Variovorax paradoxus: one gene and its partner. The protein of the gene in region 2 interacts with the protein of the main gene of each other region in a pairwise test. Links are inferred from orthologs where the notes say so. Each region holds a gene or a part of one and is shown on either strand. Other genes may lie near its edges.

Region 1 (3,312 bases), 2.0 Mb from region 2 along the record:
GATGACGAGCTGGCACGAATGCTGGCCGACAAAGGCATCATCGGGCAGCTCAAGCAGGTTCGCCAAACCGTCACAGAGCGCACTTCCGACTTGGTGGTGACCGCCATCGGTTTCTTGGGCGTCCCCTACCGCCGCGGCGGCAACACCGCAGAATCCGGTTTCGACTGCAGCGGCTTCGTCCGCGCCATGTACAACCAGACGGTGGGCCACATGCTCCCGCGCCGCGCCGAAGAGCAGGCCGCGGCCACCGAGAAGATCGATCGCAGCCAGCTCAAGCCCGGCGACCTCGTGTTCTTCAACACCATGCGCCGCACCTTCAGCCACGTCGGCATCTACGTCGGCGAAGGCAAGTTCATCCACTCGCCCCGCTCCGGCGCCCAGGTCCGTGTGGAAGACATGAACGGCAGCTACTGGCAGCGTCGCTTCGACGGCGCCCGCCGCGTGCTCAGCGGCCAGGGCGACGAGGTCAAGGCTGCGGCCATGGCCAACGCCAGCGACTGATTCGATTTCCCCGAATCCAGGACGAAAAAAATCCCGCAACGGCGGGATTTTTTGTGGGCGCTCGAAAGGCGCGGTGACGCCTTTCGATCAGGCCGCCTTCTTCGCCGGCGGCAGGTCGGTACAGGTGCCGTGCGCCACTTCCGCCGCCATGCCGATGCTTTCGCCCAGCGTCGGGTGCGGATGGATCGTCTTGCCGATGTCGATCTCGTCCGCGCCCATCTCGATGGCCAGCGCGATCTCGCCGATCATGTCGCCGGCATGCGTGCCCACGATGCCGCCGCCCAGGATGCGGTGCGTCTCCGCGTCGAACAGCAGCTTGGTGAAGCCTTCGTCGCGGCCATTGGCGATGGCGCGGCCCGAAGCAGTCCACGGGAAGTGGCCCTTCTTGACCTTGATGCCTTCGGCCTTGGCCTGGTCTTCGGTGAGGCCCACCCACGCCACTTCAGGGTCGGTGTAGGCCACGCTGGGGATCACGCGTGCGTTGAAGGCGGCGCTGGACAGCTCCTTGTCGCCCTTCTGCTCGCCGGCAATCACCTCAGCCGCCACATGCGCCTCATGCACCGCCTTGTGCGCCAGCATGGGCTGGCCCACGATGTCGCCGATGGCGAAGATGTGCGGCACGTTGGTGCGCATCTGGATGTCGACCGGAATGAAGCCGCGGTCGCTCACCGCGATGCCGGCCTTCTCGGCGCCGATCTTCTTGCCGTTCGGACTGCGGCCCACGGCCTGCAGCACGAGGTCGTACACCTGCGGCTCCTTCGGCGCGTTCTCGCCCTCGAAGGTGACCTTGATGCCTTCTTTCGTGGCTTCAGCGCCGACCGTCTTGGTCTTGAGCATGATGTTGTCGAAGCGCGGCGCGTTCATCTTCTGCCAGACCTTCACGAGGTCGCGGTCGGCGCCCTGCATCAGGCCGTCGAGCATTTCGACCACATCGAGGCGCGCACCCAGCGTGGAATACACGGTGCCCATTTCGAGGCCGATGATGCCGCCGCCCAGCACCAGCATGCGCTTGGGATCAGTCCCCATCTCGAGCGCGCCGGTCGAGTCGACCACACGCGGGTCCTTCGGCATGAAGGGCAGGCTCACCGACTGCGAACCGGCCGCGATGATCGCGTTGCGGAACTTGACGGTCTGCTTCTTGCCGGTGGTGTCCCAGCTCGTGCCCGAGGTTTCTTCGACTTCCAGGTGGTACGGGTCGATGAAGTTGCCGACGCCGCGAAGCACCGTCACCTTGCGCATCTTCGCCATGGCCGTGAGGCCGCCGGTGAGCTTGCCCACCACCTTGTTCTTGTGGCCGAGCAGCTTGGCGCGGTCGACCGTGGGCGCGGCGAAGCTCACGCCCAGGTCGGCGAAATGCTTGACCTCGTCCATGACGGAAGCGACGTGCAGCAGCGCCTTCGACGGAATGCAGCCGACGTTCAGGCACACGCCGCCGAGCGTGGCGTAGCGTTCGATCAGCACGACCTTCAGGCCGAGGTCGGCCGCGCGGAAGGCGGCCGAGTAGCCGCCGGGGCCGGCACCGAGCACGACCACGTCGCACTCGACATCGACCTTGCCGCCGTAGCTGGATGTCGCCACGGGCGCCGCCGCGGCCGGAGCCGGTGCAGCCGCCTTGGGCGCGGGGGCAGCTGCCACCGCAGGTGCGGGCGCTGCAGCAGCCGGCGCAGGCGCAGCAGCCCCGTCGACTTCGAGCGTCAGCACCACCGAACCTTGCTTGACCTTGTCGCCGACCTTCACGGCCAGCGACTTCACCACGCCGGCTGCCGAGGACGGAATTTCCATCGAGGCCTTGTCCGACTCGACCGTGATGAGCGACTGCTCGGCCTTGACCGTGTCGCCGACGTTGACCAGCACCTCGATCACCGCGACTTCGTCGAAGTCGCCGATGTCCGGCACCTTGATGTGTTGTTCGCTCATTTGGACACTTTCAGTTTGAGTGTGAGAACGTCGGCCGGCAGGGCCGAATTGCGATCGAATTCGCAGGCGGCGGCGATGCCCGCCTCCGCCACGTCGCGCGCGGTGCGCGACTTGTTGTCATAGGCCGCGTGCATGGCGCCGAGCGCAAAGCTGCGTCCCGAGCCGATGGCCCAGTACTGCTTGAACTCGAACACCTCGCGGTAGCTGTAGATGCCGTAGATGCCGCTCGGGTTGGCCAGCAGCATCGTGAACTGGCTCGACTCGTAGGGCTCGTGCTCGTCTTCCTTGGTCTGCATGAAGAACGAGTCCTTGAGCACCGGATGCAGCATCGTGAAGGTGCGGAAGATCTCGTGCTTGCTGCCGAACAACAGCTTCTCGCGATCCTGCGCAGCCAGCGCGTGCTGCAGCGCCAGGAAGTGCGCCGCGGCGCCGGCCACTGCAAACAGGCTCTGGCCGGCGGCATCCTCGACGGTGAAGATCTTCTGGTTCGCTTCGGCGTTGTGCGACATGCGCGTGTCGCCGAAGGTCACCAGCGAATCCGCCGCCATCGTGACCTGGCCGCCTTTGCGGACGGCCACAACCGTGGTCATAGCAGGATGCGGCGGTAGTCTGCGAGCACTTGCCCCAGGTAGGCGTTGAAACGCGCAGCCAGGGCGCCGTCGATCACGCGGTGGTCGTACGACAGCGACAGCGGCAGCGTGAGACGCGGCACGAACTGCTTGCCGTCCCACACCGGCTTCATCTGGCCCTTGGAGAGGCCGAGGATGGCCACTTCGGGGGCGTTGATGATGGGCGTGAAGTGCGTGCCACCGATGCCGCCGAGCGAGCTGATCGACATGCAACCGCCCTGCATGTCGGCCGAGCCGAGCTTGCCGTCGCGCGCCTTCTTGGCGA
Region 2 (3,435 bases):
GCGGTGGGCATGAAGTGGTACTGCAGCATCAGCGAGGGCGGCAGGTGCTTGAAGGTGCCGATGTCCACGGGCCCGCCCAGCGCGCTCTGTTGCACGGTGACCGTCTGTTTCTGCGGCACCGTCAGCACCAGTTCGGCCGCGATGTTCGGCGTGAAGAAGTAGGTGATGTCCAGCTCGGGAATGGTCTTGCTGTTGATGGTGATGGCGTCGGCCGGAATCGACAGGTCGGCCACCGGGGCCGAGTGGTTCGCCGGCTTCAGGTACACGGCGCGGGCGCGCACCAGCCAGTTGCCTTGCGTTTCCTGTGCCGTGGCCGGCAGGGCCGTCGTGGCGGCGAGCAGGGCGGCGATGCAGACGGGGGCGAGTTTCTTTTGCATGTGTTCTGTTTTCCAGTGACGGCCGGCGCGCAGGGCCGGCAACTGGAAGGCAGTCTCCCGCCGGGCCGGGGCGTGCCGCTTGATCTGCCGCAAGCGCGGCAGGCCCGCGCAGGCAAGCGCGTCCTGCCTTGATCCATGTCATGCCCGCAAGGTCACCCGGGCCCGGCGGCGCCCGCCACGGGGCAGCTTTCTACAATGGGCCCCATGCTCCCTCACGACCTGTTTTCCGGCGCGTCCGCAGCCGATGCGGGCGGCCCTGCCTCGCCGTTGCTGAACAACCTCAACGCCGAGCAGCTTGCTGCCGTCACGCTGCCCGCGGGCAACGCGCTCATCCTCGCCGGTGCCGGCTCCGGCAAGACGCGGGTGCTCACCACCCGCATCGCGTGGCTGTTGCAGACGGGGCAGGTGTCCGCCGGCGGCATCCTGGCCGTCACCTTCACCAACAAGGCCGCCAAGGAAATGATGACGCGGCTGACCTCGATGCTGCCCGTCAACGTGCGCGGCATGTGGATCGGCACCTTCCACGGCTTGTGCAACCGCCTGCTGCGCGCGCACTGGAAGCTGGCCAACCTGCCCTCGACCTTCCAGATCCTCGACACGCAAGACCAGCTCTCGGCCATCAAGCGCCTCATGAAGCAGTTCAACGTCGACGACGAGCGCTTTCCGGCCAAGCAGACGCAGTGGTTCATCGCCGGTGCCAAGGAAGACGGCCTGCGCCCCGGCGACATGCAAGCGCGCAGCGACGACGACCGCAAGAAGGTCGAGCTGTACCAGCTGTATGAAGAACAGTGCCAGCGCGAAGGCGTGGTCGACTTCGGCGAGTTGATGCTGCGCAGCTACGAACTGCTGCGCGACAACGATCCGGTGCGCGAGCACTACCAGCGGCGCTTTCGCCACATCATGGTCGACGAGTTCCAGGACACCAACCGCCTGCAGTACGCGTGGCTGAAGATGCTTTCGGGCCACACCGCTCCCGGCGGCCACTTCACGCCGGGCGAGCACAACAGCGTGATCGCCGTGGGCGACGACGACCAGAGCATCTATGCCTTCCGCGGTGCGCGCGTGGGCAACATGACCGACTTCGTGCGCGAGTTCAACGTGCGCCACCAGATCATCCTGGAGCAGAACTACCGCAGCTACAGCAACATTCTCGACTCGGCCAACGAGCTCATCAGCCACAACAAGAAGCGCCTGGGCAAGAACCTGCGCACCGAGCAGGGTCCGGGCGAACCGGTGCGCGTGTACGAATCGCCCACCGACCTCGCCGAGGCGCAGTGGATGGTCGAAGAGATGCGCCAGCTGGTGCGCGACGGCTTCGACCGCAAGGAAATGGCCGTGCTCTACCGCAGCAATGCGCAGAGCCGGGTGATTGAAACGGCGCTGTTCAACGCCTCGGTGCCGTACCGCGTGTACGGCGGCCTGCGCTTCTTCGAGCGCGCCGAAATCAAGCACGCGCTGGCCTACCTGCGCCTGCTCGAGAACAAGGACGACGACACCAGCTTCCTGCGCGTTGTCAACTTCCCGCCGCGCGGCATCGGCGCGCGCACGCTCGAAAGCCTGCAGGACGCGGCGCGCGCCGCGGGGCGCTCGCTGCACGACGCGGTGAGCGCGGTCGGCGGCAAGGCCGGTTCGAACCTCACGGCCTTCGTCGCCAAGATCGACGTGCTGCGCGAGCAGACGCAAGGTGTGAGCCTGCGCGAGATCATCGAGCTGGTGCTCGACCACAGCGGCCTTGTCGAACACTACAAGGCCGACCGCGAAGGCGCCGACCGCCTCGAGAACTTGGACGAACTCGTGAACGCGGCCGAAAGCTTCGTCACGCAGGAAGGCTTCGGCCGCGACGCCGTGGCGTTGCCAGTCGACGAGCTGCGCCAGTCGCTCGCCAGCCAGGGCATCGACCTGACCCGCCCCGTGCTCGACGAGCCGCTGGCGCCCGATGCCGAAACAGGCGAAACGCTGAGTCCGCTCGCGGCCTTCCTGACGCACGCGGCGCTCGAGTCGGGCGACAACCAGGCGCAGGCCGGGCAGGACGCGGTGCAGCTCATGACCGTGCACGCCGCCAAGGGCCTGGAGTTCGACTGCGTGTTCATCACCGGCATGGAAGAGGGCCTGTTCCCGCACGAGAACTCGATGAGCGATTTCGAGAGCCTCGAGGAAGAGCGCCGCCTGATGTACGTGGCGATCACGCGGGCGCGCAAGCGCCTGTACCTGAGCCATTCGCAGACGCGCATGCTGCACGGCCAGACGCGCTACAACGTCAAGAGCCGCTTCTTCGACGAGCTGCCCGAAAGCGCGCTCAAGTGGCTCACGCCGAAGAACCAGGGCTTTGCGCCCTCGGCCTTCGGCTATGGCGGCGGCTACGGCAGCACGCGCGGCGGTGCCGGTGGCTACGGTGGTGGTGGGGGCGGCGGCAACCGCTACAGCGGAGGCGGCAGCAGCGCCGGCAAGGACACCTTCGCCAGCCCGCCCGTGCCGCCGCAGAAGACCGCGCCCTCGCACGGTTTGCGCTCGGGCATGCAGGTGTTCCACAACAAGTTCGGCGAGGGCACGGTGACCGCGCTGGAAGGCACCGGCGACGACGCGCGGGCGCAGGTGAAGTTCGCGCGCCACGGCGTGAAGTGGCTGGCGTTGTCGGTGGCGAAGCTCACGCCGGTCTGAAGCCGACGCCCGCCCGCGAGGGCGGGCAATTCGCGGCTCAGTTCGCGTCGAAGCTGTCGCGGAAGGTGAACCAGGTCGAAGCCAGCGACATCGCCGCGAGCACCAGCGCCGTGCCGATCATCAGGATGTTGCCGATCGCCAGGGCTGCGCCGTCGGAGCCCATGGCGCCGACGCCGATCAGCACGGTGGCGAGCAGGCCGATGGCGATGCCAGCGAGCATGAACACGCCGAACCACGCCAGGCCGAACAGCGCGTAGGCGCCGAAGTTGCGGAACAGCGCGACGATGCTGAAGAAGATGCTCTTCACCGGCTCCACGCGGTGCCAGTGCACCAGCGCGGGCGCATGCCACATGGCCAGCGACAGCGGCAGGTTCAGGCACATCAGCAGCGTGCGCGCCGT

The links.
Region 1: the proteins of GFK26_RS31500 (region 2) and lpdA interact in binary tests that used the Escherichia coli proteins (3 or more experiments, as listed by UniProt). The link is inferred for Variovorax paradoxus from one-to-one orthologs.

Annotation. Positions count from the first base shown.
Region 1 is NZ_CP045644.1:4,802,815-4,806,126, reverse strand. The notes cover bases 4-3,003. They hold lpdA (dihydrolipoyl dehydrogenase), read right to left. Parts: upstream 2,419-3,003; coding sequence 589-2,418; downstream 4-588. Other genes in these bases: GFK26_RS22120 (MFS transporter), read right to left, coding at 2,415-3,003; GFK26_RS22130 (C40 family peptidase), read left to right, coding at 4-501. Also shown: more of GFK26_RS22130, read left to right, coding at 1-3; more of GFK26_RS22120, read right to left, coding at 3,004-3,008; aceF (dihydrolipoyllysine-residue acetyltransferase), read right to left, coding at 3,005-3,312. UniProt on the Escherichia coli protein: Lipoamide dehydrogenase is a component of the glycine cleavage system as well as of the alpha-ketoacid dehydrogenase complexes.
Region 2 is NZ_CP045644.1:6,789,942-6,793,376, reverse strand. What follows is about bases 186-3,308. They hold GFK26_RS31500 (UvrD-helicase domain-containing protein), read left to right. Parts: upstream 186-581; coding sequence 582-3,035; downstream 3,036-3,308. Other genes in these bases: GFK26_RS31495 (BPSS1780 family membrane protein), read right to left, coding at 3,073-3,308; GFK26_RS31505 (OmpW/AlkL family protein), read right to left, coding at 186-377. Also shown: more of GFK26_RS31505, read right to left, coding at 1-185; more of GFK26_RS31495, read right to left, coding at 3,309-3,435. UniProt on the Escherichia coli protein: A helicase with DNA-dependent ATPase activity. Unwinds DNA duplexes with 3'-5' polarity. Translocates on single-stranded DNA with 3'-5' polarity. Initiates unwinding more efficiently from a nicked substrate than double-stranded DNA.